4 regions of the Lysinibacillus sp. BF-4 genome follow, and region 4 is predicted to be linked to each of the others. Evidence: riboswitches for the same ligand, from Rfam matches in the RefSeq annotation. Region 4 holds a riboswitch; each other region holds the start of a gene.
The links. Region 4 has a riboswitch for S-adenosylmethionine ahead of CH76_RS06510 (Na+/H+ antiporter NhaC family protein). Riboswitches for the same ligand answer to the same signal wherever they lie in the genome.
Positions count from the first base shown of each region.

Region 1: linked by a shared signal. The riboswitch ahead of CH76_RS14015 (methionine ABC transporter ATP-binding protein) and the one ahead of CH76_RS06510 (Na+/H+ antiporter NhaC family protein) in region 4 are both predicted to bind S-adenosylmethionine.
Region 2: linked by a shared signal. The riboswitch ahead of CH76_RS11930 (methionine ABC transporter ATP-binding protein) and the one ahead of CH76_RS06510 (Na+/H+ antiporter NhaC family protein) in region 4 are both predicted to bind S-adenosylmethionine.
Region 3: linked by a shared signal. The riboswitch ahead of CH76_RS09795 (methionine ABC transporter ATP-binding protein) and the one ahead of CH76_RS06510 (Na+/H+ antiporter NhaC family protein) in region 4 are both predicted to bind S-adenosylmethionine.

Region 1 covers NZ_JPUW01000050.1:2,165-9,944, reverse strand. The annotation lists gene aceB (malate synthase A) at 1-555, shown strand, start outside; gene CH76_RS12250 (response regulator transcription factor) at 848-1,528, shown strand; gene CH76_RS12245 (cell wall metabolism sensor histidine kinase WalK) at 1,522-2,898, shown strand; gene CH76_RS12240 (hypothetical protein) at 2,972-3,367, shown strand; SAM riboswitch class I at 3,479-3,582, shown strand; gene CH76_RS14015 (methionine ABC transporter ATP-binding protein) at 3,644-4,645, shown strand; gene CH76_RS14010 (methionine ABC transporter permease) at 4,646-5,302, shown strand; gene CH76_RS12225 (MetQ/NlpA family ABC transporter substrate-binding protein) at 5,314-6,132, shown strand; gene CH76_RS12220 (SEL1-like repeat protein) at 6,148-7,780, opposite strand, start outside.
Region 2 covers NZ_JPUW01000046.1:6,243-14,022, reverse strand. The annotation lists gene CH76_RS11940 (MetQ/NlpA family ABC transporter substrate-binding protein) at 1-452, opposite strand, end outside; gene CH76_RS11935 (methionine ABC transporter permease) at 468-1,130, opposite strand; gene CH76_RS11930 (methionine ABC transporter ATP-binding protein) at 1,127-2,137, opposite strand; SAM riboswitch class I at 2,245-2,348, opposite strand; gene speB (agmatinase) at 2,431-3,276, opposite strand; gene speE (polyamine aminopropyltransferase) at 3,269-4,117, opposite strand; gene speD (adenosylmethionine decarboxylase) at 4,117-4,548, opposite strand; gene CH76_RS11910 (aminotransferase class I/II-fold pyridoxal phosphate-dependent enzyme) at 4,548-6,035, opposite strand; gene metK (methionine adenosyltransferase) at 6,032-7,201, opposite strand; gene CH76_RS11900 (bile acid:sodium symporter family protein) at 7,550-7,780, opposite strand, start outside.
Region 3 covers NZ_JPUW01000030.1:229-8,008, reverse strand. The annotation lists partial or broken gene CH76_RS09830 (3-hydroxyacyl-CoA dehydrogenase/enoyl-CoA hydratase family protein) at 1-545, shown strand, start outside; gene CH76_RS09825 (acetyl-CoA C-acetyltransferase) at 566-1,738, shown strand; gene CH76_RS09820 (acyl-CoA dehydrogenase family protein) at 1,763-3,535, shown strand; gene CH76_RS09815 (arsenate reductase family protein) at 3,635-3,988, shown strand; gene gcvH (glycine cleavage system protein GcvH) at 4,070-4,450, shown strand; gene CH76_RS09805 (toprim domain-containing protein) at 4,504-4,833, shown strand; gene CH76_RS09800 (thioredoxin family protein) at 4,846-5,145, shown strand; SAM riboswitch class I at 5,205-5,309, shown strand; gene CH76_RS09795 (methionine ABC transporter ATP-binding protein) at 5,395-6,414, shown strand; gene CH76_RS09790 (methionine ABC transporter permease) at 6,411-7,079, shown strand; gene CH76_RS09785 (MetQ/NlpA family ABC transporter substrate-binding protein) at 7,131-7,780, shown strand, end outside.
Region 4 covers NZ_JPUW01000014.1:3,273-11,052, reverse strand. The annotation lists gene CH76_RS06535 (pyridoxamine kinase) at 1-741, shown strand, start outside; gene CH76_RS06530 (HdeD family acid-resistance protein) at 815-1,360, shown strand; gene CH76_RS06525 (hypothetical protein) at 1,380-1,991, opposite strand; gene CH76_RS06520 (YitT family protein) at 2,007-2,846, opposite strand; gene CH76_RS06515 (metal-binding protein ZinT) at 2,961-3,659, opposite strand; SAM riboswitch class I at 3,821-3,921, shown strand; gene CH76_RS06510 (Na+/H+ antiporter NhaC family protein) at 3,987-5,267, shown strand; gene CH76_RS06505 (hypothetical protein) at 5,289-6,407, opposite strand; gene CH76_RS06500 (hypothetical protein) at 6,407-7,063, opposite strand; gene CH76_RS06495 (ATP-binding cassette domain-containing protein) at 7,060-7,780, opposite strand, start outside.

The DNA of each region.
Region 1 (7,780 bases), on a different contig from region 4:
GTTGCAGAGGATAAGCGTCGCGAGGCTACTGACGGTCATGATGGTACATGGGTTGCTCATCCAGGTATGGTTGCGATCGCGATGGAGCAGTTTGATGATGTTATGAAAACACCGAATCAGATTGATAAAAAACGTGAGGATGTTAATGTTGTAGCTGATGATTTGTTAGCTGTGCCAGATGGTACGATTACAATCGAAGGCTTACAGACAAACTGTAGCGTAGGTGTACAGTATATTGCGTCATGGTTACGTGGGCAAGGTGCAGCACCAATTAATAACCTAATGGAGGATGCAGCAACTGCTGAAATTTCTCGTACACAGGTTTGGCAATGGATTCGTCATGACAAAGGTATTTTAGAAGACGGACGCGGTATTACAGAACGCTTTGTGTTAGAAGTTTTAGACGAAGAACTTGTGAAAATTAAAGAGGCTGTTGGGGAACAAGCTTATGAAAGTGGTCGTTATGATGAGGCGGCTGAACTATTCAAATCTTTAATTACACAAGATGAATTTGTTGAGTTCTTAACACTACCAGGTTACGCAAAGTTAAGTTAAGTCAGTAAAAGTCACAGAACAACTCTCCTAATTTTAACATATAACATTCAAAACCATCGCAATGCTGTTGTCGAATGCGGCTAGCGATATTGGCAGACTTACCCCTCGACAGTAGGAATGCCAGAGAAACGTGTAAGGTTTAGACAAAGGGGTCTAGATAATAAGGGAAGAAAGCCTTGTAGCAACTTGCTATAAGGCTTTTTTGACTTTACTGCGAGTATGAGCTCATTAAGCCGTATATTTTACGTATTTTTTGCTATAGTAAGACTATGAAGAGTAGAGGAGGAAGGGTATGAACACAATTTTAGTTGTAGATGATGATGCACATATTTTAAAATTAGTAAATATCCATCTCGTACAGGCAGGCTATCAAGTGATTCAAGCGAGTTGTGCAGATGATGCACTTGAGCAATTAGATACAACCTTACCTGATTTAGCTATTGTAGATGTAATGATGCCAGGCATGAATGGCTTTGAACTTACAAAGATTTTAAATGAAGATTACAATATTCCTGTTTTATTATTAACAGCTAAGGGTGAGCTTGAAGATAAAGAGAAGGGTTTTTCGGCAGGGTCTGATGATTATGTTGTTAAGCCATTTGAGCCGCGTGAGTTGTTGTTTAGAGTTGCTGCTATTTTACGTCGCTTTGATAAAAAGAACCAAGAAACCTTTGAAGTGGGAGATATGTTTATTGACCGACGTAGCTTTGAGGTGACGATTGGTAACCAAACGTTAATGCTACCTTTAAAGGAGTTTGAGTTATTAGCATTGCTTGCTTCACGCCCTAATCAAGTATTTCCTCGTGCTACTATTATGGAGCAAATATGGGGCTTTGATTATGAAGGAGATGAGCAGACATTAAATACGCATATTAAACGTATTCGAGAGCGTATTGCTAAGCATACAAACTGTGTTGCCATTACGACAGTGCGTGGTGTTGGCTATAAATTAGAGGTGGACGGTGCATGTTAAAAACACTTTCAAGTAAATTTGCACTTACCACGCTATTATTAATGCTCGGCAGTTTATTGCTGGGCTTTTTCTTTACGAATACGTACTATCACCAAATTATTAAAGCACCTAATGATGCAAAGAACGTAGAGATTGCCAAGACGATGGTAGCTTATATTGAGCAAGAGCATGTAAAGAAGCTCGATGATTATTTTACGATGCTCGGCGAAACAGGTTATCAGCTTTATGTCGTTAAGGATGATGGTACTAAAACATTTTATGGCGGTACTTTTCGAGATAAGGCGCTTGAAACAAGTACAGTTGAGAGTGTAATGTCTGGCACTACGTATCATGGGATGCGCGATTTTCCACGTGAAACATTTGTGATGGGTTTTTTTGCGAATGAGCTTGTCAATACAATTGGTGTACCTTTTACTTATGAGGGTGAAGATTATGCATTGTTTATGCGCCCTAATATTAAGTTGCTATTTTCTGAAGTGCATCGTATTTTAGGCGCTCTTATGTTAGCAATGTTTGTACTAAGCTTAATTGGTGTTATTGTATTGGCTCAAACAATCATTAATCCTATAAAAAAATTGACACTAGCTACACGTGATATTGCGCATGAAAACTTTGATGCACCTTTAGAAATTGAGCGTGTTGATGAAATTGGACAGCTCGCTAATAGCTTTAAGCGAATGACGGATCAATTGCAGGAAAATGATGAAATGCGTAAGGAGTTTATTAGTAATGTATCGCATGATTTTCAATCTCCGCTTTTAAATATTCAAGGATATGCAACTTTATTAGCGCAACCTAATTTAACTGAGGAAGAGCGCGCGGAGTATGGTGAGATTATTGAAATTGAAACCAAGCGCTTGTCCAAATTAACAAAGCAATTATTAGTGCTAACTACACTAGATAGCTCTACGCGTAAGCCAAAGCGTGAGGTTTTTGATTTAAGTGCGCAATTAAAGGATACTGTGCGCAAATATCGCTGGCAGATTGAGGAGCACCATATTGATTTTTCTTATACGATTGCGCCTGTGATGTTTAAAGGGGATGCAGGTTTACTACAAAATATTTGGGATAATATTATTGCTAACGCTATTAAATATAGTGAAGAGGGCGCTTATATTGAACTAACCCTTGAAGAAACAGTAGATGATGTAGTTGTGACAATACAGGACACAGGTATTGGTATGAGTGAGGAAGCGCTCGCGCGTATTTTTGAACGTTTTTACCGCGCGGATGCATCTCGTACGAAGCACGGTACGGGTTTAGGTTTGCCTATTGTTAAGCAAGTTGTAGAAAAACATGAAGGGCATATTGATTTAACCAGCGTTTTAGGAGAGGGAACTACTGTGAAAATAACACTACCTAAGATGTAATTTGGAGTTCATATAAAGTTCATATTGGGAATTTATACTACAAGTAATAACAAAAGTAATGGAGGAATTAACCATGGAAAAACAATGGGCAATTCGTTTAATTCGCTTAGCAGCGATTTTTGGATTATTTGGTGCTTACTTAGGTTCTCATATGGCAGGCGCAGGTAGCTACGCAATGAAGGCAGTGCATGTGCATATTTTACTTGTTGGTTGGTTAAGTATGTTTGCTTGGGGCATTTTCTATAAAAACTACGAAGTTCGTATTAAAAAATTAGTAACAGCTCAAGCAGTTACAGGTATTATTGGTGCCTTTGGTTTAGGTATTGGTATGTGGTTATTTTATGTTAAACCTTTCGCTATTAGCGAAGTTGTTAACTTAGTGTTCTTTATCGCAGGCGGTACTATTTTATTAGTAAGCTTTGCGTTATTCCTAGCTGTAACATTCTTTATTGATAAATCAAAAGCATAATTTGCTAAAAAGTAGCTCTACTAGAGGGCTACTTTTTTTATTTTAAAATATTTTCTGAATATTGTTGACATAGTTTATATAATAGCTTAATCTAAGTAACAACAAATGAATATCTTATCAAGACAGACGGAGGGACAGGCCCTGTGAAGTCGAGCAACCCCATTTTTATGGTAGGTGCTAAATCCTGCAGGACAAGTAGTTCTGAAAGATAAGTGTGTACGTGGACTTCTTTCAATCTAGTTGAAAGAAGTTTTTTATTGGAAAGGAAGGATAGTAATGATTGAAATTTTAAATGTAACAAAAGTCTATAAGTCACGTGGCACTAAGGTTACTGGCGTAGATGATGTGAGCTTAACAATAGATAGAGGGACAATATTTGGCATTGTTGGCTACTCAGGCGCAGGTAAAAGTTCTTTACTTCGTTGCATTAATTTATTAGAGCAACCTACCTCGGGTGACATTAAAATAAATGATGTAGCCATTACTAAATTAAAAGGTGAAGCATTACGACAAGCTCGTTTGAAAATCGGAATGATATTTCAACATTTCTATTTAATTCAGCAAAAAACAGTATATGAAAATATTGCTTTTGCGTTACGAGCAGCAAAATTCCCGGAAAATCAAATTAAACAAAGAGTGCATGAATTATTGGCGATGGTGGAGTTACAAGATAAAAGTGAAGCCTTCCCTGTTCAGTTAAGTGGTGGGCAAAAACAGCGGGTAGCGATTGCTAGAGCGATTGCGAATAACCCAGAAGTACTGTTAAGTGATGAAGCAACGAGTGCACTCGATCCACAGACGACAGTGGCGATTTTAAATTTATTACAAAAGATTAATCGAGAGCTAGGGATAACCATTGTTTTGATTACACATGAAATGCAAGTGGTTAAAGAAATTTGTCATCGTATGGCGATTATGCAAGACGGCAAAGTTATTGAGGAAGGTACTGTATATGATTTATTTGCCCATCCGAAAGAGCCGCTGACAAAGCATTTTATTTCTAATGTAGTGTCATTTGATATACCTCCTCATATTGTAGAAAAATGCACAGGCACGCTTGTTAAATTATTATTTAAAGGCGAAACTGCAGGCGAGGGGATTATCTCGGATGCCTTACAACAGTTTAAGTTACAAGGAAACTTTATCCATGGAGCTATTGAGTATATTGGAGAGCGCCCATTAGGGACATTTATTATGGAAGTTAACGGAGATGAGGCAACTATTACGCAAGCATTGGCGTATATTGCTAGTCGAGATGTAGAAGTGGAGGTGCTATAAATGATTGGTAGTTTAGGTCCTGAGATGATTAAAGCTTTTGGGGAAACACTGTATATGATTGGTATTGCCTTTTTCTTTGCGCTATTACTTGGTTTGCCTTTAGGTGTTTTATTATTTGTAACAGGCAAAGGTATGTTTTTAGAAAATCGATTAGTCCATACCTCATTTGGTTTTGTGATTAATATTGTGCGTTCGATACCTTATATTATTTTAATCGTAGCACTGATTCCATTAACACGTCTTATTTTATTTGGCAATGCCTATGGGCCAACAGCAGCGAGTGTATCATTAACAATTGCGGCGATTCCATTTTTTGCTCGACTTGTTGAAACATCCATGAAAGAAATTGATAAAGGTGTGATTGAAGCGGCTATAGCAGTAGGCGCAACACCTAAAATGATTATTAAAGATGTTTTATTGCCTGAAGCTAAACCAGGTATTATCCAAGGTTTAACAATTACCCTTATTAATTTAGTGGCCTTCTCAGCAATGGCGGGCTTTGTAGGCGGGGGTGGCATTGGTGATGTTGCCATTCGTTATGGGTATTACCGCTATGACAATATTACGATGTTTGTTACAGTGACGATTCTTATTATTTTAGTACAAATTATACAAATAACGGGTGACCGTTTATCAATTAAAGTAGACAAACGATAGGAGAGAATAAAATGAAAAAGATTATTTTAGCGTTATTAACTTTAGCAGTAGTTGCTGTACTTGGTGCATGCGGTGACGCAAAAACAGAAAAAGCAGATGATGATAAAACATTAACATTTGGAGCAACGGCAGGTCCTTATAGCGATATGTTAAAAGAAGCAATTGTACCAGAGTTAGAGAAAAAGGGGTATAAAGTTAAAGTTACGGAGTTTAGTGATTATATCCAACCAAATAATGCATTAAATAGCGGTGAGGTTGATGCTAACCTATTCCAACATACGATTTACTTAGAGAACTTTGAAAAAGAAAATAAGATGGATTTATCTGCATTAATTATTGTACCAACAGTACCATTAGGTTTATTTTCTAATAAATTCGCTTCTGTAGAAGAAATTACAGATGGCGCTCAAATTACTATTCCTAATGACCCTGTCAATGCAGCACGTACACTAGGTGTATTAGTAGATCAAGGTTTAATTGAAGTAGATGAAAGTGTCGAGGCTTTAAAAATTTCTGAAAAAGATATTACGAGCAACCCTAAAAATTTAAAAGTATTACCGTTAGAGGCGGGGCAATTACCACGCTCTATTGAAAGTACAGATATTGCAGCTGTACCAGGTAACTTTGCATTAGCTGCGAAATTAGATTTATTGGATGCCATTGCATTAGAAAATACGTCTGACCAGTTCCGTAATGTAGTAGCTGTAAAAACGGAAAATAAAGATAAGCAATTTGCAAAAGATATTATTGAAATTATTGAAGCGCCAGCATTCGAAAAAATTATTGATGATAAATTTAAAGGCTTTGGTAAACCAGAGTGGATGAAATAAAAAGCAACCCGTTGTCTATTGAGACGACGGGTTTTCTTGTTGCAATGATTTTTTTAGCCAATTTGTAGCTTCGGTATAGTCTTGTGCGACACCAATACCTTTTTTATATAGCATCCCTAATTGATATTGTGCTTTACTATGTCCATGATTTGCGGCAATACGATAGTATTTAGCTGCTTGTTTGGCGTCTTTTGGCACACCCTGTCCAAAATAATACATTTGTCCAAGTTGAAACTGAGCTTTAATATGCCCTTGATCTGCCGCTTTTTTAATCCACTGTGCAGCGAGTATATAGTCTTGAGCAACGCCGATGCCTTTATCATAAAGGTTACCGTACTCGTATTGTCCTTGGACATTGCCAAATTGTGCGGCCAGTTGGAAGTAATGCAAGGCTTGCTGTTGGTCATGCATAGTTTGGGCAAGGTAACCTAACTGTAGTGCTGCTTCGGGATGCTGTTGGGCAACCGCTTTTTCTAGCCAATGTTTGGCAAGTACAGTGTTTTTTTCGACCCCTTGTCCGTGTAGGTACATTTTAGCTAAGGCGACTTGTGAGTTAGCATTATTAGCAGCAGCCGCTTTTTCGAAATAATGTAAGGCTTTTTTGATGACTGGCTCATCATATAAATATAAGAGCCCAAGGTCATACATTGCAGGAAGATGCCCTTTTTCAGCTGCCCACGTTAACCACTGTGCAGCTTGTATGTAGTCCCCTTGTTGACGATAAAGCATACCAAGTGTAAATTGTGCATTCATGTGATCTTCTGTTGCGGCAAGTTTGAGCCATTTCATACATTCATCGATGTTTTTTTCGACCCCTTGCCCTAATTGATACAGTAAAGCTAATTGAAATTGAGCATTGGCATGATCTTGTAAGGCAGCAAGCGTAAACCAATGAGCAGCGAGTTTATTATTTTGTGCAATGGTAGTGCTTTTTCGGTAAATAAAACCAAGATTATATTGTGCGCTGGCATCGCCTGCTTTAGCCGCACGCTCAAACCAATGAATCGCTGTGTTACTATTTTTTTGAACGCCATTGCCATTGTAGTATAGAAAACCTAAATTATTTTGTGCACTCGTATTACCTTTTTCGGCAGCGAGCGTAAACCAATGTAAGGCTTCTTTAAAATCAATAGTGCGACCTAGCCCCTGATTGTACAAGACACCGATATGGTACGTGGCATCGGCATTGCCTAGCGCAGCGGATTGTTGATAATAATGCATGGCTTGTTGGTAATCTTGAGTAATAAATTTGCCAACGTGATACAGTAGCCCTAAACTAAATAACGCATTAGCATCTTGTTGTTTAGCTGCTAATTTATAATAATATAGCGCTTTATCAATATCTTTTTTAACGCCCATACCAGCCTCATATAACACACCTAAATTATACTGTGCACTCGAATAGCCCTGTTTAGCTGCCCGCTCAAACCATACAGCAGCGGCCGTATAATCTTCTTCTGGCGAAAGGTCAAATGGATTGAGTGGTGTGACAACTTCAACAGGTGGTGCTGTTACTTGAGAAGTGTAATTTTCATCAAAACGTTGAATATACCATTCGATAATATCTGCTAAGTAATCAATGACAATACGTGCAGATTTAGCCGTGACGACATCATTAGCAGATTGGTTAGTCATCTTCCAAACGAGA
Region 2 (7,780 bases), on a different contig from region 4:
GCCTCTAATAGACGTAAGGCACGCCCCTGATTTGATGGGTCATCCGGAATAGCGATTTTATCGCCATCTTTGATTTCTGAAATATCAGTAATTTTAGTCGAATAAATACCAAGTGGTGCAATAAATGTTGAGCCAATTGGTGTTAAATTTGTTTTGTGCTCTTGTTCAAATTGGCTTAGGAAAGCAATATGTTGGAAGGAATTTAAATCTACATCGCCATCTGCTAATGCTTTGTTAGGTAATGTATAATCCGAAAACTCTTTTAGCTCTACGTCAATGCCTTCTTCTTTAGCTAGGCTCTTTAATACTTCCCACTGTTCACCGTCTGTACCTGTTACGCCAATTACAACCTTTTTGTCATCCTCCGCTTTTGGTGCGGCATCCCCTTTATTACATGCGGCAAGCACTAAAGCCACTGCCGCTATTACTACTACTAATAGTTGTTTTTTCATTGTTATCTTCTCCTTTTATCTACGTAAAATTTTTCGTGAAATTTTATTACCTAGCCATTGTGACAGCTGTACTAAAATAATTAAAATAACAACTGTTACAACAATTACGCTCGTATCAAAACGCTGATAGCCATGGGTCATTGCGACGTGCCCTAAGCCACCGCCACCTACTGTTCCTGCTACTGCAGAAAAATCAATTAAGCTCACTGTTACAAAAGTTAAACCTAAAATTAATGGTCCTAGTGCCTCTGGAATGAGCACCGTACGAATAATTTGAAACGGACTAGCGCCCATTGCTTCCGCAGCTTCAATGACACCAGGGTCAATACTGATAAGGTTATTTTCCACTACACGCGCTACAACAAATGAGGCTGCAATCGTAATAGGGAAAATCGCTGCTGCTGTACCAATAATTGAACCAACTACGAGGCGGGTTAGTGGCGTTAAGGCCACTAACAAAATAACAAAGGGTATTGGACGAATAATATTAATGCCTAAGTTTAAAATAAAGGATACCCATTTGTTTTCTAAAATACCGCCCTTGCGTGTCACAAATAAAGTTAAGCCGATAATCGTACCAATGATTGTACTAAAGGCTAATGTTGTTAATACCATCGTTAGGGTTTCAAATGTAGCCTCTACAATGCGAGGCCAAAATGTTTGCCAATCTACCTTCATGCGACTTGCACCTCCTTCACCTCTACAATTTGTTGTAATTCTTGTAAGACTTGGGCTACTGCGACTGGCTGACCTTCAAATGAGACGATCAAATTGCCGAAGAAGCGTTGCTGTAACTCTTTGACTGTGCCGTAAATAATATTGACATCAACATTATGTTTACGCGTAATCTTGGATAGCAATGGATCACTTGCACGGTCTCCTTTAAAAATAATGCGATACAATTGCGTATCACTCCACTGCCCCAGCAAATGAGCTGATGGTAAATCCTGCTCCGTAGCGCGAATGAAACGCTGTGTAGTAGGATGCTGTGGATTTGAAAATGTTTCGAAGACGGTTCCTGTTTCAATAACCTGCCCTTCTTCCATTACTGCCACGCGATTGCAAATGGCTTCGATAACTTGCATCTCATGTGTGATAAGCAATACCGTAATACCTAGCTCACGGTTAACCTTTTGGATGAGCTGTAAAATATCTGCTGTAGTATTAGGGTCAAGTGCTGACGTAGCTTCATCACAAATTAAGATGCTTGGTGACGTTGCTAGTGCTCTTGCTATACCTACACGTTGCTTTTGCCCACCCGACAATTGCTCTGGGTAATGCTTGGCCTTTTCTGTTAAACCAACAAAGGTTAGCAACTCATTAACACGGCGTGTTACCTCGCCTTTAGCTACTCCTGCAAGCTGTAGTGGGTAGGCAATATTGCCAAACACAGTGCGTGAGGTAAAGAGATTAAAGTTTTGAAAAATCATACCAATGTCTCGGCGTTGCTCACGCAATTGTTTTTTACTTAGCACTGTAATATCTTGCCCATTAATTGTGACCTTGCCCTCCGTTGGCTCCTCTAGTAAATTGACTAGGCGTAGTAATGTACTCTTACCTGCGCCACTAAAGCCAATAATGCCGAAGATGTCGCCTTGCTCAATTGTTAAGTTAACATCCTTAACGGCTGTAACCTCTCGATCCTTAGTAGTAAATGTTTTAGTAACATTATGAAATGTAATCATATAGCTGCTCCCTTCTCATATCAGTAGGAGAAAGAAAAAAATCCTTCTTTCTCCCATCTATGAAAAGATGGAAAAAAGAAGGATTCAGAAAATATACCGAACCACTCTTCTCATCTTTCAAACATAGACGTTTGCAGGATTTGGCACAGTGTTAAGAAAACCTGTTGCCGAGATGTCATAGGGCCTGTCCCTCGATCTCTCTCGATAAGAAATTGTGTTGTTATTTAGTTTTTTAAGTTGAGTATCACTTTACAGGCTACTGTTTTAGAAGTCAACCGTTTTTTGAAAACTTTTTATTTTGTAATTGTTAACAGCATCTCACGAATTGTTTTGCAGGCTACGGCTGTAGATGCACCAGACACATCATATTGTGGTGACAATTCCACCACATCTGCAGATACAATATGATTAAGTTGTTGAAATAATTTTATTGCTGCTAACAGCTCTGTATAGCTGATGCCACCTGGCTCAGGCGTACCTGTACCAGGAAAAACAGCAGGGTCTAATACATCTAAATCAATCGTAATGTAAACAGGCTTATCCTTCAATTGCTCAATCGTTTTGGCTAAAGTTGTTAACGTAAATTTTTCGAGATGTGTGTGCGTCTTCGCCCACTCAAACTCCTCACGTGTACCTGAACGAATGCCAAATTGAAAAATACGACCATCGCCTAAAAAATCATGGCAGCGACGAATTACTGAAGCATGTGACAATGGCTCACCCATATAATCATCACGCAAATCCGTATGCGCGTCCAAATGAATCACATGAAGTTCAGGATATTTTTCGTAGGCCGCTTCAATCGCAGGTAGGCTTACTAAATGTTCGCCGCCTACCATATAAAACATTTTATTAGCTGCTAGCACCTCTGTACAATAATCTTTAATTTGCGTCATCACTGCTTGCGTATTACCAAATGGCAGCTCTAAATCGCCACCATCACAAATCGCTACATCTTCTAAATCTGCATCCAAATAAGGCGAGTAGGTTTCAAGCCCATAAGAATCAGGTCTAATCGCTTGCATCGCAAAGCGCGTGCCTGGGCGAAAGCTCGTTGTACCATCAAAAGGTACACCAAATAATATTGTCTGTGCTTCTTCAAATGAAGCGTCACACCCAATAAAGTTTAAATTATTCATGCCCTAACTTCTCCCTTACATAGCTCGGTAATGCAAAGGCACCACGGTGTAAATCCGTATTATAATACTTTGTTTGTAACCCGTAGCTCTGCCATTGTTGCTCATCAATTTGCAGTGGGCTTAATGACTTTGAAGCAAAGCCAAATAGCCAGTGACCTGATGGATACGTTGGCATGTGGTATTGGTAAACATGTGTAATTGGGAAGATAGCCTTAATTTTGTGATGTGCTTTTTTCATATTTTCGGCATACTCTGCAAAGTAAGGTGACTCATGTTGATTAATCAAAATACCATCATCTGTTAACACACGGTGGCACTCCTCATAAAAGGCTGTAGTAAATAAACCCTCACCTACTGAGATAGGATCAGTAGAGTCTACTAAAATTAAATCAAAAGATTTATCTGCCGCATTTTTCACATAGGCTAGCCCATCTTCAAAGTGTAGCGTCATGCGTGGGTCTTCCTCTACGCCTGCTGCTGTAACAGGTAGGTACTGCTGGCTCAAACGAAAAACACGTTCATCAATCTCTGCCATTACAACATTTTCGACAAAGCCATAGCGTAATACTTCACGCGCTGTACCGCCATCACCACCACCAATAATTAGTACATTTTTGATATTCGGATTTGTTGCCATCGCAGGATGCACAATCATATCATGGTAAATAAATTCGTCTTTTTCGTTAACCATCATTAGCCCATCTAGCGTAAAGAACGTGCCAAACTCCTTACCTTGGTAAAAATCAATTTTTTGAAACGGTGTTTGCTCTGTGTGTAAATGTGCATCATAAGCAATCGAAAATTTACACTCGTCACTCCAGTCCTCGGTATACCACTTCATTACATAACGCCCTCCAGTTGTACCTTAACTTGAATGTTTTTGATTTCCTGCTCTGCATGTAAACGGATTTTATCCGCCATACCTCGAGGGATTTCAAATGATTCTGTTTTACTTGCTTTTAATTTTTCGGCTAAGTAATCTGCTGCCATCCATGGATTTACAGTCTCTCCGCAAGTATAAACATCCACAGAAGCAAAGCCGTACTCCGGCCATGTATGAATCGTTAAATGCGACTCCTCAATAATGACTGCGCCTGATACGCCGTAAGGATTAAAGTGATGAAATACAGACTCCACAATAGTTGCGCCTGAGTAGTCTGCTGCTTCTCGCATATATTGCTCAATTAGTGCATTGTTTTCGATAATTTCACTTGGACAACCATAAAACTCAATTAACACGTGACGACCTAATGTACGTAATTCTAATCCCATTATGCATGCTCCTTTATAACTGTAATATGGTGGGCACTCCCTGCCTCCATAAGTACGTTACCTATTGTTTTATTGTAGTAGTGATACTGCGCGATGACATCGCGTGAGATTTTTTCGCCTGGGATTACGAGTGGTATACCAGGTGGGTAAATCATCAAAGTATCTGCGCTAATACGCCCCTCTGCCTCATCTATAACAATGGTTTCTTGGCTGGCATAATACGCTTCACGTGGACAGACAACAAGTTCATTTACCTCATCAGGTGTAACGTGCAATGATAGCACTGTCATACCTTTAGCATGGTCTTTTTCGATGGCTAGTAGTGCATCTACTAAGCGTTGTAAGCTCGTTGTTGTATCAGCAGGTGTAATAACCGCCATCACCACATAACCCTCAGCTAATTCCATTTGGATATTGTATTGCTCTTTTAATAATGTATATACCTCAAAGCCTGTTAACCCTAGATTATTAACACGCACTACTAATTTTGTCATGTCATAATGCTGTGCAAATCGCTCGTTTACATAAGCTTGTTTTAATACTTCATAATGACCGCCCGCCTCAATTTGCTTAGTGGCCTGCTTAATAAGTGGTAGCAATTGTGCATAGCGCTCCTTACCATGGCACACTAATTCATGGCGCGCGATATCAAGTGAGCTCATTAACAAATAGCTCGCACTTGTAGTTTGTAGCATACCTAATACCTTTTGTACGGAAGCCTTAGTAATGCGCTTTGTTTGTAGCAATAATAACGAACTCTGCGTTAGTGAGCCTGCTGTTTTATGCATGCTTAACGTTACGGCATCTGCTCCACACGCTAGCGCATCTTTACCATTTGGCATAAAGCCTAAATGGGCTCCGTGAGCTCCGTCAACAATGACAGTAATGTTGTGCTGATGTGCAAGTTCACAAATCTCAGTTAACTCACTCATAGCTCCAAAATACGTAGGGTACGTTACTAACAGTACCTTCGCAGATGGATTTGTAGCGATGGCACGCGCCACACTAGCTACTGATACTCCGTGAGCAATACCAAAGTGTAAATCCACCTCGGGCTGAATAAAAATCGGATGTGCACCGCTTAAAATAATGCCATCCATGACAGACTTATGCCCATTACGTGGTACTAACAATGTCTCACCTGGTGCACAAGTTGCCATGATCATAGCTAAAATACCTATCGTCGTACCATTCACTAAAAAGAAGGCCTCATCTGCTCCAAACGCTTCTGCCGCAAGTGACTGCGCTTCCGCAATCACACCTTGAGGATGGCTTAATAAATCTAGCTCCTTCATGGAGTTAACATCTAGCCCTAACACATCCCCAAAAGCTTGTTGAAGTGTATTCGTTGTAGCGCCCATTTTATGGCCAGGTACATCAAAAGGTGTAACGCCACTTTGGCTATAAGTGTGTAAAGCTTCGTACAAAGGCATGCGTTGCTGCGTTAACGGCACTGATGGCGCTAGCGACAGCACGCTTTGCTTCATTGCGAAACACCTACTGCTACCGCCTGTTGTAAAGCCGCTACTTTTGTAGGTTGCTCCCATGGTAGCTGTAAATCCGAACGACCAAAATGACCATATGCCGCTGTGTCAGCATACATTGGCTGACGTAAATCTAACATCTCTATAATGCCTGCAGGTGTTAAATCAAAATTAGCGCGAATCGCCTGTAATAATACGTCTTCCGCTACTCTGCCTGTACCAAATGTATCAATCGCAATACTGATTGGTTCACTTACACCAATCGCATAAGATAATTGAATTTCGCAACGGTCAGCTAGCTTTGCTGCTACAATATTTTTTGCTACAAAACGCGCCGCATAAGCACCTGAGCGATCAACTTTTGTACAGTCCTTACCCGAAAACGCGCCGCCACCATGACGCGCTGCTCCGCCGTACGTATCCACAATAATTTTTCGTCCTGTTAAACCTGCATCACCATGCGGGCCGCCTATCACAAAGCGTCCTGTAGGATTAATTAAAATACGGAATGGTGCTGTAAAACCATAGTCACGTGCTACTGCTTCAATAATTTCGGTAGTCACATAAGCTTTAAACTGCGCTTCGTTAAAATCCTCATCATGCTGAATAGACATTAAAATCGTATCGACTTTTGGCTCAGCTGTATAATCTATTGTTACTTGTGACTTCATATCAGGTCGCGCCCATGTAAAGTCTCCACTTTTACGTAATGCTGATGCTCTACGTACAAGTGCATGCGCCATCTCAATAGCTAATGGCATAAGATTTTCGGTTTCGTTGGTCGCATAACCAAACATAATGCCTTGGTCACCCGCGCCAATCGCCTTCGTATCACTTGAAGCATCAACGCCCTGTGCAATATCTGCTGACTGTGTATGCACAAGCACACGTACCTCACAAGTTGCACCATCAATGCCATATGCTTCGTCAGTATAGCCAATTTGTTGTAATGTTTGTCGTGCAATTTGTTCAATGTCTAGCGTTGCGTTTGTTGTTATCTCACCGCCAACAATGACACAATTTGTCGTTGTAAAAACTTCACATGCCACACGTGAGTATGGATCCTGTGCCAATGCAGCATCTAAAACTGCATCAGAAATTTGATCTGCAATTTTGTCTGGGTGACCTTCCGCCACAGACTCCGATGTAAATAAAATTTTCTCAACCAAAATACGACACTCCTTGAATTAAAAGGTTATTTTGCGCACAAAAAAAGCTCTCCCTACAACCAAAGGAAAGCTTCGATGTCATAATCAGCTGCTTATCCTCTTATCGTTCGCAAAGCGGAAAACTTTGCGCTCAGGCTGGGCCCCAGTCCTTAACTATTAGCTAAGTTGGTTTGCCACCGTATCTTCGACCCCTCGTCTCAACGGCTATTAATAAGATAGACTTTATTTATGCTGACCACATCATATGTGATTTTATTTTATATGTCAACGCATTTTTCTGAAAAATTTTTCATTTCCTATTAAAGTGTTTTTTGCATGATTATCGTGTATAGCTAAGTACTTTTTGCATTAATCCACTTTCTTTTTTGACCAAACTGTCGCAATAATTGGTCCCGAAATATTATGCCATACCGCGCCAAATGTACTCGGTAACGCCGCTAACGGTCCTAAGTGAGCGGTTGCTAAAGCCACACCTAAACCAGAGTTTTGCATACCTACCTCAATAGCTAATGCACGTTGATCGCTGACACTTAATTTACATAGCTTGCCGACATAGTAACCAATAATTAAACCTGCTGT
Region 3 (7,780 bases), on a different contig from region 4:
TAATTCCTGGCGGCGGTGGCAATAAAGGGCTATACGAAAAGTTCCTTAAAGGTTTGCCAACAGGCGTAGAGGTGGATTATCAACCTATCGCCAACAAAGTATTCGAAACAATTGCGATGGCTAAAGTTTCGACATCTGGCGCAGAGGCACGTGATAATAATTTCTTAGATTTTGCTGACGGTGTTTCGGTAAATCCAGATCACCAAATTTATGATGCTAAACAGGCAGCACTTGCATTATACGAAGCAGGTTATACAGCACCAGCGCGTGAAAAAGTCGTAGTAACAGGTGCACCAGGTTATGCCACATTATATATGGGTGCTCGTGGGTTACATGAGTCCGGCTTTATTAGTGATCATGACTTAGCAATCGCTAAAAAATCAGCTTACGTTATTGCAGGTGGCGAAGTACCTTATGGCACAGTTGTAGATGAACAATATTTACTCAACTTAGAGCGCGAAGCATTTTTACAGCTTGTAGCGCACCCATTATCACAGCAACGTATGCAGCATATGTTAACAAAGGGAAAACCATTACGTAACTAAGCTAAAGGGGGAAATGGATTATGCGTGAAGCGGTAATTGTAGCAGGTGCAAGAACACCTATTGGAAAAGCAAAGCGAGGCTCACTCGCAACTGTGCGACCTGATGATTTTGGCGCATTAGTAGTGAAGGAAGCATTACAACGAGCAAATTATGATGGACCAGTTGAAGATATTATTATGGGCTGTGCAATGCCTGAAGCAGAGCAAGGAATGAATGTAGCGCGCAATATTGGTGCGTTAGCTGGATTACCAGATACAGTGCCAGGTTTAACCGTTAATCGTTTTTGTTCGTCAGGCTTACAAACAATTGCTTATGCCGCACAGCAAATTATGCTGGGGCATGCGACAGCAATTGTTGCAGGTGGCGTGGAGTCAATGTCAATGATTCCGATGACAGGTAATACTGTGCGTTTAAATCCTAAGTTAGTTGAAGAAGCACCCGAATATTATATGAGCATGGGGCACACAGCAGAGCAAGTGGCTGTGAAATATAATGTTAGCCGTGAGGAGCAAGACGCGTTTGCTGTTCGCTCTCATGCATTAGCCGAAAAGGCGATTAAAGAGGGCAAATTTAAGGATGAGATTGTACCAGTTGAGGTAACCCAGCATTATGTAGATGCTACTAACAAACAGCAAACACGCACATTTACTTTTGATACAGATGAAGGGGTTCGTCCAGGTACATCAGTTGAGGGCTTAGCGAAGTTGCGCCCAGCCTTTAATGTTAAGGGAAGTGTGACAGCAGGTAATGCCTCTCAAACATCAGATGGTGCAGCAGCTGTACTCGTTATGGACCGACAAGAAGCAGAGAAGCAAGGCATGACACCAATGGCGAAGTTTTTAGGTTTTGCAGTTGGCGGCGTCCCACCAGAAATCATGGGGATTGGCCCAATTGTAGCAGTGCCAAAGGCGTTAGCTATCGCAGGTTTAACAATTGAGGATATTGATTTATGGGAAATCAACGAAGCCTTTGCCTCTCAATCACTGCAAGTAGTGAAAGAACTCGGCATTGATATTGATAAGGTCAATGTTAACGGTGGCGCAATTGCGTTAGGGCATCCATTAGGTGCAACGGGTACGATTCTTACATTGAAGTTATTACATGAATTAAAACGACAAGGTAAAAAATACGGTGTTGTTACGATGTGTATCGGTGGCGGTATGGGTGCAGCAGGCGTATTTGAAATAATCTAAACACAAATTGGGGAGGTTTTTAGTATGACAGAAATTATTAAAGGCGGCGGATTTTTAATTGAGGAAGCGGATGTAAATCGCGTATTTACACCAGAGGATTTTTCAGATGAGCATAAAATGATTGCAAAAACGACAGAGGACTACATTACAAATGAAGTGCTTCCGTATGTTGATAATTTAGAAAACCACGAATTTGAGCACTCTGTGCGTCTATTAAAGAGCGCAGGTGAGCTAGGTCTACTAGGTGCTGATGTACCAGAGGAATACGAAGGCCTTGGTTTAGATAAAATTTCTTCAGCATTAATTGCAGAAAAAATGTCGGTAGCAGGTGGTTTTTCAATTACACATGGTGCACACGTAGGCATTGGTTCATTACCAATCGTGTTATTTGGTAATGAGGAGCAAAAGAAAAAATACTTACCAAAGTTAGCGACAGGTGAGCTTATTGCGGCATACGCATTAACAGAGCCAGGCTCAGGCTCAGATGCATTAGGTGCAAAGACGACAGCTAAACTTTCGGCAGACGGTACACACTATGTACTAAACGGTGAAAAGCAATGGATTACAAACGCAGGCTTTGCGGATGTATTTATTGTATACGCTAAAATTGACGGCGATAAATTCTCGGCATTTATCGTAGAGCGTGCGTATGATGGTGTATCGGTTGGTCCAGAGGAAAAGAAAATGGGTATTAAATCGTCATCAACACGTACTTTAATTTTAGAAGACGCTAAGGTACCAGTAGAGAACCTATTAGGTGAGGTAGGACGAGGCCATGTCATTGCCTTTAATATTTTAAATGTAGGGCGTTATAAATTAGGTGTAGGTACAGTGGGTAGCTCTAAGCGAGCATTAGAGCTTGCGGTGAAATACACAAATCAACGTCAACAATTTAAAACAAAACTCTCTGATTTTTCATTAACAAAGGATAAATTAGCAACAATGGCAGCGCGTATTTATGCATCGGAGTCATTAAACTACCGTACAGTTGGTTTGTTTGAGGATCGCCTTGGTCAAATGGACGAAGCGGCACAAAAAGACGGTAAAACAATTGCGGCAGCCATTGCAGAGTATGCGATTGAATGCTCAATTGCAAAAGTAGTAGGCTCAGAAACACTAGATTACGTTGTAGATGAGGCTGTACAACTACATGGTGGGTATGGCTTTATGGCAGAGTATGAAGTAGAGCGTATGTACCGTGATTCACGTATTAACCGAATCTTTGAAGGTACCAATGAAATTAACCGCATGATTGTACCAGGTACTTTTATGAAGAAAGCCTTAAAAGGTGAACTGCCTCTATTACAAGTAGCGCAACAACTACAGCAGGAAATCTTAACAATGATGCCAGAGCAAATTGGCAACGAGCCACTTGCGAAGGAACAGTATTTAGTACGCAATGCTAAAAAAATCGGTGTGCTAGCTGCTGGTCTTGCAGCGCAACGCTTTGGTGCTAAATTAAATGACGAGCAAGAGGTGCTAGTGAGCATCGCTAATATTGCTAATCAATTATATGCGATGGAATCGGCAGTGATTCGTACAGCTAAAGCTATTGCTAAGGACGGCGTAGAAAAAGCTTCGCAAAAAGTGCTCTATACTGAAATTTTTGCACAAGAAGCTTTTGCGCAAATTGAGCAAGAGGCAAAAACTGTATTACTGCACGCAACAGACGGTGATCAAGCACGTATGATGCTATCAGCGTTACGTAAATTAACACGCAATGAACCGTATGACGTAATTACTAAAAAACGTGAGGCTTCTGTTAAAATTATCGAAGCAGAAAAGTACGTCGTGTAATAACGTAAGCAGGCTACCCCTAGCCTGCTTTTTTTATAGTTCCCTGTGTGCGAAATTTTTGCTATACTCAACGCGTATTGTAAAGAGGGGGAATGACCTGTGTTAACATTAATTCAATATCCAAATTGCACAAGTTGCCGTAAAGCAAAAAAATGGTTAGAGCAACAGGATGTAGCTTTTGAAGCGGTGCATATTGTGGAGGCTACACCAAGTGCTGAGGAGCTAAAGGCGATTTGGCAGGCAAGTGAGTTGCCATTAAAAAAGTTTTTTAACACATCAGGCATGAAATATCGTGAGCTAGGCTTAAAAGATAAGCTAGCTACTATGACGGAGGATGAGCAATTAGCGCTCCTTGCATCAGACGGTATGCTAATCAAGCGACCTATCGTAACAGATGGCCAAAAGGTAACATTGGGCTTTAACGAAGAAACGTTTGAACAAACTTGGCGCTAAGGTTTGTCATGCTTGTTTTTGTTTAGCAAATATGGCAAACTTAAAGTGCAAAGTATCATTTAAAATGGAGGGGTTTTTGACATGACAACACCTAAAGACTTACGTTATTCTGAAGAACACGAATGGGTAAAAGTAGAAGACGGCAAAGCACGTATCGGTATTACACACTTCGCACAATCTGAGCTAGGCGATATCGTTTTCGTTGAGCTACCAGAAGTTGGCGATACAGTAACAATCGACGAGCCATTCGGTAGCGTTGAATCTGTTAAAACAGTTTCAGAGTTATATGCACCTGTTTCAGGTAAAGTTGTAGAAGTTAACGCAGAGCTTGAAGACAATCCAGAATACGTAAATGAGTCTCCTTATGAGCAAGCGTGGATGGTAGTAGTTGAGCTTTCTGATGCAGCACAACTTGATGATTTAATGGATGCTGACAAGTACGACGAAATGACACAAGAATAATCACACAGCGCCCCCGAATTTTTCGGAGGCGTTTTTTTATAGGAGGCGTTGGTATGAAGTGTCTTATTGTTGAGGGACGCTCGGATAAAGAGCGCTTGCAACGTGTATTAGCGGAGGACGTGACGATTGTTTGTACGAATGGTACAATCGGGCAAACGGCACTTGAGGAGCTACTAGCACCTTATGAGCACTACACACTCTACACATTTTTTGATGCTGATAAATCAGGGGATGCCTTACGTAAGCTCATGATGCGCACGTATCCTGAGGCAATACAGCTTCAAACTACTAAAATGTATAAGCAAGTAGCAGAGACACCCAAACGCTTTTTAGCAAATGTATTAGCGCGTGAAGGCATACGTGTGAAAATTGATAGGATATAAGGTTGTGGCAATATGGAACAATGGACAAAAGAGCAATTTGAGCAATATAAGGCAGAGGGTAAGGCGGCACTCTACGTTTACACACCGATGTGTGGTACGTGTCAGGTGGCCTCGCGCATGATGGAAGTTGTGAAGCACTTGGTGCCACATCGTAAAGTTGGCGCACTCGATTTAAATTTTGAGGAGCAATTGGCAATGACATATGAAATTGAAAGTGTACCTTGCTTACTAATTGTAGACGACGGAAAAATTACTGAAAAGGTCTATGCTTTTCAATCTGTACCTTATTTGTACGAATTGTTAAAAAACTAATTGACACTGTAAAATGTACATGGTAAAGTGTCTCATAACAACAACAAACATATATCGAACTCTTATCAAGAGAGGCGGAGGGAAGTGCCCTATGAAGCCCGGCAACCAACACGAAAGTGAAAAGGTGCCAATTCACACAAAGAGCAATCTTTGACAGATGAGTGGTCGGTTTACACGTATAGATTACGTCAAACCCCTCCACCTATTTACACAGTGGAGGGGTTTTTACTACTAAGGAGGTTGACGCTCATGATTACACTAAAAAACATTGTAAAAAAATATACAACAAAAAGCGGTCCTCTCACAGCAGTTGATCAAGTAAGTCTAACAATTAATAAAGGCGAGATTTTTGGCATCATTGGTTATAGTGGTGCAGGTAAAAGTACGCTAATTCGTTTATTAAATGGCTTAGAACAACCTACTGATGGTGAGGTTATCGTTAATGACTTACGCTTTTCGCATATTAAAGGTAAAGAACTACGCGAGGCGCGCCAAAAAGTCAGTATGATTTTTCAGCACTTTAATTTATTATGGTCACGCACTGTTGAAGACAATATTGCCTTTCCATTAGAGATTGCGGGTGTGCCTAAAGCACAGCGGGAGGCACGCGTTAAGGAGTTAATTAGCCTTGTTGGTTTGGATGGTCGTGGTAGCGCCTATCCATCGCAGCTATCAGGTGGTCAAAAGCAACGTGTAGGCATTGCGCGCGCGTTAGCCAATAACCCCGAAGTTTTATTATGTGACGAAGCGACAAGTGCGCTTGATCCTGAAACAACAGACGCTATTTTAGATTTACTTGTAGACATTAACGAACGTCTTGGTTTAACAATTGTGTTAATTACCCACGAAATGCATGTCATTCAAAAAATCTGTAATCGTGTAGCGGTTATGGAAGCGGGTAAAGTAGTGGAAGCTGGCGAAGTGCTCCAAGTATTTCGTAATCCCCAAGCACCCATCACAAAACGATTTGTTTCGCAGTTAACGGGTACAGAGGATACGAACGCAACATTTGCGACAATTCGTGCCCATTACCCAACAGGGCAGTTAATTAAATTAGTATTTGTAGGGGAGCGTACAGAGGAGCCTGTAATTTCGCAGTTAGTAAAACAATATGATGTTAGCGTTAGCGTAGTGCATGGTAACATCTCACAAACAAAGTCAGGACCGTACGGCACATTAGTCGTACATATTGATGGCGACGCCAAAAATATCGAACAATCCTTAGCATTTTTACGCAATGTGGATGTCCAAACGGAGGTAATGTCATGATAGCTGAGTGGTTTCCTAATGTGCAACTAGATAAGATGCTCGAGGCAATGTATGAAACAATTTATATGACAGTTGCAGCTACTGTAATTACCTTTATTTTAGGGCTAGCGCTAGGTATTTTATTGTTTTTGACTTCACCTAATAATGTATGGGCAAATAAAGTTGTTTACTTTTTAACAGGCTCATTCGTCAATATTTTTCGTTCGATACCATTTATCATTTTAATTATTTTATTAGTGCCGTTTACCAAGTTTTTATTTGGCACAATGCGTGGACCTACGGCAGCGCTACCCGTATTAATTATCGGTGCTGCTCCGTTTTATGCACGTATGGTGTTGATTGCTTTAAAAGAAATTGATAAAGGTGTCATCGAAGCAGCTCGTTCAATGGGAGCTAAAACATCAACGATTATTTTTAAAGTGCTGATTCCCGAGTCATTACCTGCTTTAATTTCAGGCATTACAGTAACAGCAGTAGCACTTGTAGGGTATACAGCAATGGCTGGTATAATTGGTGCAGGTGGTCTTGGTCACTTGGCGTATATGCAAGGTTTTCAGCGTGCACGTACAGATGTCATGTTAGTGGCTACCGTAATTATTGTTTTAATCGTATTTATTATTCAATGGATTGGTGACTTTATTACTGCTAAGGTTGATAAACGTTAGGTTATGCCGACAATTGTCGATAACATATAAAACACAAAGGGAGTGCAACAAATGAAAAAGTGGTTATCATTTTTAGTATTATCAGTACTTGTGCTAGCATTAGCAGCTTGTGGCGCAAGCGATAAAGACAAAAAAGACGAACAAACAGCTACAACTGATGATGAAACGAAAAAAGAAGAAACAACATTAACAGTAGGTGCTTCAGATAATCCTCATGCGGTTATTTTAGAACAAGCTAAACCGTTATTAGCTGACAAAGGCATCGACTTAAAAATTGAAACGTACACAGACTATGTATTACCTAACCAAGATTTAGAGTCTGGCGACTTAGACGCTAACTTCTTCCAACACATTCCGTATTTTGAAGGACAGGTTGCAGATAATGGTTATGATTTTGCTAACGCAGGTGGTGTACATATCGAGCCAATCGGTATTTACTCACAAGATTATAAAACATTAGAAGAGCTACCTGAAGGTGCAACAATTTTATTAAGTAGCTCAGTAGCTGACCATGGTCGTATGCTTGCATTACTTGAAGCAAAAGGCTTAATCAAATTAAAAGATGGCGTTGATAAAGTAAAAGCTGAAATCTCAGACATCGCTGAAAACCCAAAAAACTTTAAATTTGATGATGGTACTTCTCCAGAAATGCTTGTACAAATGTACCAAAACAATGAGGGTGACGCAGTATTAATTAATTC
Region 4 (7,780 bases):
ACCCCTTTGCCTACTGCAGTATTATCTGCGCAGACGGATTATCCGAGCTTCTTTTATGAAGATTTAACAACAAAAATGCCGCACTTTACGACAGAGTGGCAAAAGTTTAACACGAGCTTTGATGGGATTTATACAGGCTTTGTGACAGGGCGCGAACAGATTGATAATATTTTTGCGTTTTTACAAGCCTTTTATACATCCGAAACACTATTACTTGTCGACCCTGTGATGGGCGATAGTGGTGAGGCGTATAAATTATTTACTGAGGATATGTTAGGGCGTATGCGTGCTTTAGTTAAGCAGGCTGATGTGATTACACCCAACGTAACAGAGAGCTGTTTGCTGACGGGACTGTCCTATGACAAACTATACAGCTACCGTGAACCAGCAGATTTTATGAAGGCATTAACGGCCGTTGGACAAGAGTTACACCAAGAGACGGGAGCTAATGTGATTATCACAGGTGTAAATCCACCAAAAACGACGACCATTGGTAATGTTTTTGTAGATGCAACGCAGGCTAGTTTTAATGCGACAGCCTTTAATGGTAAAAACTATTCTGGCACAGGTGATTTATTTGCGTCTGTTTTAATGGGGAGTTTATTACGTGGTGATAGCGTAGCAACAGGTATTACCTTAGCAGAGGACTTTTTACTGCAGGCAATAGCAGACACCACACGTGCGGGTACACCTGAAATTGAAGGGGTAAACTTTGAACGTTATTTACGTATGTTATTGTAAAATAAGTCAGATATGGGATAGTAACGAGCCCTCATCTAAGGTACAATAAATAGTAAATATTGGAGGAGATAATATGATTGATGTAATTAAAAAGATTCGCACACATTTAATTATTAATAGTATTATTTTTATTGTGCTTGGGTTATTTATTGCAATTAAGCCGGTATTAGCTTATGAATTTACCGTAAATATTGTTTCAGCCTATTTCTTAATTATGGGCTTCATTGCTATTGTTACAGGCTTTAATGAAAAGAAATATAATCGCGGTTATTTAGGCTCATTTGCTCTTGGCGCATTATATATTGTAGCAGCGATTTTAATTTATACATTAGCTGATCAAATTATTAAAATAGTACCGTATTTACTAGGGATTATTATTTTAGTTGTAGGTGTTAGCCATTTAGTAAATGCACTTAGCCTACGTACGATGTTCCCAATTAATAAAATGCCATTTTATATTTATAGTATTTTATTAATTGTTGTAGCATTATTCCTATTAATGCGTCCAATGTCAAGTCTCGTTACATTATTCCAAGTGTATGGTGTAAGTTTAGTAGTCATTGGTGTAATGGATTTAGGTTTGTTAATGTACCTCAAGAAGAAAATTGTCATTAAATAAAAACGAACCCTCGTATAGCTTAACTATGCGAGGGTTCGTTTACGTTTGTGGTGTTATTTATTTTTGTGCAAGTAATTAAACCATACTGCGAAAATACTTGCGGGTTGGTATAGTAGCGCCCTTGTAGTTCATCATCTGATAAAATAATAAAATCCATAAAGGCATCGTTTATTTTTTCGGGCAAGTGCTGTTTAACAACCCGAAAAATTTGAATTGCTACACTGACACGTGTGCCTAACGGGTAGCGCGTTTGAATGGCTGTAGCATAGCTAACACAAATATAGCCCTCTTGTTTAAATTCGAAGCGGATTTTAGTCCAAGTTTGTTTAATACGTAACGTGCATGTCGTTTGCTCACCTGTTACTTCATTAAAGCGTACGCACTGCCACTCACCATTTAAATCAGGCGTTTTAGTAATGCCAATCCGTTGGTAAGAGGGTTTGCGCCATAACTTAGTATTAAAAATCCGTACAAATAATAAAAAGAATGTAAAGGATGTAACGGGAATAGTAATTGTTACAAAAGGCAAGTTATGCAAGAGCGCACTAATGGTGCTAGCAAGTGCAATAGCTAATAGAGAAAGGTAAAATAAAATTTTATTACGCCTTGCATCAATACTATACTCGTGCATTAAAAGCCCTCCTTATTAGCTATTTGATAAATTTAAAAACCCTTCGCCAAATACATCACGTACATCATGAATGGTAATAAAGGCATTAGGGTCAACCTTATGCACATAAGCTTTGAGCTTAACAATTTCTTGATTACTAATAATGATATACAGTACATTTTTCTCTTGCTTCGTGTAATAGCCATAACCTGATAGCACCGTAACGCCGCGATTCATTTTATACGTTACTTGCTCAGCAATCGCTTCGTGTTCTTTCGAAATAATCGTTACCGCTTTTTTGCGGTTAAATCCTTCAATAACGAGCTCCATAGATTTTGTACCAACATACAGCATGACAATTGTTAACATCACAGACTCTAGTCCAATAACAAAATAAGAAGCACCTACCACAATTAAATCAAAGAATAATAGGGCATAGCTAACACTCCAGCCTAAATATTTGCTCGCAATCTTCGCTAAAATAGTAGAGCCTGCTGTAGAGCCACCCACACGAATAATTAAGCCAATCCCTACACCAGAGAACATACCACCAAAAATTGCGCTTAAAATACGCTCATCTGATAAAATATGCCAAGACTCTGTAAGATGTAAGAAAATCGACAATAAAAAAATGACGATAATCGTATAGATTACCATTTTACGATTTAAAAATTTGTAACCAATGACTAATAAAATACCATTTAAAACGAAGCTGACAATACTCGGCGCCCATTCAAATAAGTAGTACGCAATAATCGTAATACCTGTAACGCCACCTTCACCTAAACCATTAGGAATAGCAAATAAATTGACGGCTAACGCGAAAATGAACGAACCAATAATTAGCATGGTCAAGTCTTTGAGGAAGTCCTTCATTTTCCCACCTGCTTTCTATATCACTCAATTTCTACTATAACGTATTTTACCCAGTAATGACCAAGGAAAATCGACAAAAAAACAATTTGCAGCCGTAGCTACAAATTGTTTGGATTAATGTGCAAGCATATCATGTAAAATATCATCTTTTGTCATAGCGGCAGGGAAGTAAGTTGGCCAGTGCGTAACTTCTTCCAATAACTTAGCGCGGTCATCTCCCCAGTATAAATGAAAGTGCCCTGATTTTTGCGGAGCAATGATATGGTCGCTAAATTGAATGAAGGCAGGGACACCTTCGACATTACCCGTTTGTTTAAAAATATAACGTACCCCGCGGTTACCCTTGTCATAAGTTAAAATCTCATAGCCATCATAAGCAAATGTGCCGGTATGTGGCTGATTATTTTCGTAAAAGGTGACCTGATCCCCGTCAATGACAATACGTTCTGTTGTTGTTTTGTAGCCTTCCTCATAATAGGCTTTATAAGCTTCTGGTGTTTTGCTTGGATCATGTTCAGCTTTATGTTCAAATACAGCATCAAGTGTACCATCTTGTAATAGAGGATAGATGGACTGCCAATCGCCTTGCCAATCCGTAAGCGCACGGTCTTTTACTTGGGTGTCTTTAAAATAGCCTGCTGCTATGTCATTACGCTCCGCGTGTTCATGCTTATGTTCGTGTTTGTGCTCATGCTCATGGCTATGTTCATGCTGCGGTGCTTCTTCCTCTTTTGCAGGTGTGTTGGCTTGAGCACAACCTACGAGTAATGCACTTAAAGCTAATGTACAGCCCCATACCTTTTTATTAATCACATGTAAAACCTCCTAATTAGTAATCATTACGCTTTATGAGTATAAAACGGCGAGTTGTATCTGTCAATACAAAAAGTAATCATTACGATTTAAAATAAAACACGGATAGGCATTGTCAATACACGTGCTTTCCTTTAGTATTAAAGGAAAAACGTAATAACTTCTTATAAAGAGAGATGGAAGGACTGGCCTAATGAAATCTCGGCAGCGGAACATCAGTTACCGTGCTAAATCCAGCAAGCAATAGCTTGGCAGATAAGAAGAGCGTCCACTGACCTCTTCTTATTTTTGTAGAAGAGGTTTTTTTAGATTAGGAGAGAGTGAGTAGTGAAGAAAGGCAATCCATGGGCATTGCTCCCATTTTTCGTGTTTTTAGTTTTATTTATTGGTTCAGGTATTGTGTTAAAGGATTTTTATGCATTTCCCGTAATTGTAGCAATAACTATTTCTTCGATGGTAGCGCTCGCGATGAATCGCAAAGTGCCCTTTACGAAGAAGGTCGACATTTTTTGCCAAGGTGCAGGTAATAGTAATGTTATGTTGATGGCATTAATTTTTTTACTAGCAGGCGCATTTTCGAGCGTAGCTAAAGGCATGGGTGCAGTAGATGCAACGGTTAATTTTGCATTATCCATTATCCCGCAAAACTTTTTAATTATTGGGCTCTTTATAATTGCCTGTTTTATTTCACTTGCGATGGGAACATCAGTAGGTACGATTGTTGCACTTGTGCCAATTGGTTTAGGTATTAGCGAGCACACAGGGCTTGCTGTAGCACTTGTGACAGCAGCTGTTATTGGTGGCGCAATGTTTGGTGATAACTTATCTATTATTTCGGATACAACGATTACAGCCGTACGTACGCAAGGTGCGCAAATGAAAGATAAGTTTCGTGTTAACTTTTGGATTGTACTACCAGCGGCATTCATGACAAGTGTGATTTTTGGGGTTTTAACTTGGGGCGAAGCGGCGCCTATTACACATGTTGACTATAGCTTAATTAAAATTGTGCCGTATCTGATCGTCATTGTGTTGGCACTTATGGGCATGAATGTATTTTTTGTGTTAACACTAGGTATTACACTTGCAGGTGTAGTGGGGCTAGTGGATGGTAGCTATCAGTTACTGGATGTTATACAACAAGTGGGCGATGGTATGGCAGGTATGTATAATATGGCCTTTCTTGCAATTTTAATTGCAGGCATGGTAGAGATTATTAAATTTAATGGTGGGATTGAATTTATTTTGCAAGCGATTATGAAGCGAATTTCGACCAGTAAAGGTGCGGAGTTTGGCATTGCTGGGCTTGTTGCCCTTACTAACTTAGCTACTGCTAATAATACGATTGCTATTTTAATTGCAGGCCCGCTAGCAAAAGACATTGCCACGCAGTACAATATTGAGCCGCGTAAGGCTGCTAGTTTATTGGATGTCTTTTCTTGTATGGTGCAAGGCGTATTACCGTACGGCGCTCAATTTTTAGTGGCCGCTAGCTTAGCAGGTATTTCACCAATCAATATTTTACCGTACTCCTTTTACCCTGTATTAATTGGTATATGTGGTGCAGTTGCTATTATGATTGGCTATCCTAAAAAAACGTTCAGCTAAATGAAGTAGCTGAACGTTTTTTTATTGAGGTGATGCTCGTTTAATTTTAGTAGGTGTAAAGAGATGGTATTGGTTTTTTTGTATTACATGTTGTTCAATAGCGCGAGCGTCTGTTTCATCGTGTACAAATAGTGCTGTAATATCTCGTACAATGTGGTAGCCATAGTTAAATTCGAAAAACTTCCGAGAATAAGGACGAATAACTAAAGTTGTTCCTTGCTGCTCAACGATGTTTTCGATATCTTTTCCTTTTGGTAGCTCGTGTTGCCATATTATTGTTACATCTGTTACAACAGCATCTATGTCAGCTTGTTGTAATACATCTACTGTGCTGAGTACTGCTTGGCCATAATGGAGTGCTTGTTTTGTAGATACGCCGGTATATGTTATCGCTAGCTTATTTTCGATAAGCATCTGTACAGTAGGTGCTTTTTTTTCATGATGTGATACAACAAAAGGAACTAAGATGTATATAAATATAATGCTTAGTAAGAGTGAGCGTAATCGATTTCGGTCTCTTGTAGTGAAATCATAGTGTTTATTAAAGTAAAACCCAATGAGAAAAAGGCTAATTAATATAATGGCAAGGCTATTCCAAGGGTTGGGGTAATCAGGGTACATGAAATTTAGTGTGGGTGCTATGTAAGTAAAACGTTCAAGTTGGTAGCCATGTAATAAAAATAATGAAAAATATAGGGCAACAATAATACCGACAGCTAAATTAGTAGTTAATAAAGAGCTACAACAGCCTAATGCTATAGCGAATAGGGCGAACAGTGCTATACAACTTAATAATAGTATAAATGGTGTATCTGGAAATAATCGTCTCACTTCTATTGATAGTAAAATTAAAGTAGGAAGTGAACATATTAAACAAAATAATAGTAACCGAAAACTAGTTAACAGGGGGTTACTTGTAACAACACGTACAATTTTATCCATCATGAATGATTGATGTAGTTGTAAAATCATAATAGTTAATAGAGAAATTAATAATCCGTAAAAAGGAATCAGGGCATGCTGTTCTTGTAATTGAAATAAAGAATGGCTAGCAAATAAAACTAATACAATACTATAATAGCCCCATAAATAATAGTCTTTCCATAATACAGCGAACCATGTTTGCCAAAGGTGAAACATTAGCTCACCACCAATCGCTTGAAAAGAGGCGCTGCAAGAAATAAAAGTAGCCCTATCCAAATGATTAAAGCTAAGCGTTGCATTATAAAACTGGGTTGTATCATCATTTCTTCTATGAGGTTAGGGTTGAACCACAATGCAAACATAGGATTTTGTAAAAATTGAATACTACCTAATAAATATAAAATAATCAGTATAATACTATAAAGAGTGCGTCCTAATAAGAGTGATAAAAACCCTGTTAGTGTTACAACTAAAGCAATGGTTATTAAAATTTGTAGCAGAGTGGCATACAATAAGTAGAGTGGGATTGATAAAGTGATAAACCAAAAAGCACTATAAAATATACAGAGTAAGGTACTAATTACAAGCCAAGTGACTAGAAGTTTATTGAAGAAGTAAAGGCTTGGTGTATGTAAGTGAAAAATCACAACTTGTTTCTCATAACGTTGCAATCTACCAGTCCATAATGTATTTAAAATAATGGGGGTAGCTGGTATAAATAAAATAATATGTAATTGTAGTGAGCCGTACCATGCATCGGTTAAGTTTTCTATTCCTTCTAACCATAATAAAGCAAGAGGAAGAAGCCAAATGATAAATAATGCGATTAGTAATCCCCATTGCTTTGAAAGTAATTTTAGCTCAGTACTCATAAAGACACCTTCTTTTGGTTTATATAAATGTACGCATCTTCTAATGTAGGTATCGCTAATTGACTAGTAGCGATTTGTTGGTGAGCAATAAAACGAACACTTATCCCTTTTGTAGTGGTACGCGATGCAATAATGTTACCGTGTGTAGCGATTTCGGGTAGTAGAGTACCCCCTTCGTAACACCATATTTTGCCCTCTGCAAGTTTAATGAAGTCCGAAATATTACCATAATAATTCATACTTCCTTGATGGAGTAGCAAGATTTTTTCGCAAGTCATGGCGACATCTTCAATGATATGAGTAGATAAAATAATAAGACGCTCTTGTCCAAGGTTATTTAGTAATTGGCGAAAAGCAACACGTTCATTTGGATCTAGCCCGACTGTAGGTTCATCAACAATTAATAGTTTAGGATCTCCTAACAACGCTTGAGCGATACCCAGTCGTTGTTTCATGCCACCAGACAGTTCGCTGAATTTTTTCTTGCGCTGAGAGGCTAGTCCTACGAATTCTATTTTTTCATTGATTTCAGCAGTACGTTGCTGTTTGTTGGAAATCCCTTTTAAGCGGCAACTATAGGCTAAGCACTCCTCAACATTTAAAGAGGGAAAGAAATTAAAGTTTTGTGGTAAATAGCCTATCTGTTGCCTTAGCTCGTATAAATGTTCGCTGGCTAATAGGTTATCGTATAAAATTGAACCATTTGTAGGTTTCGTT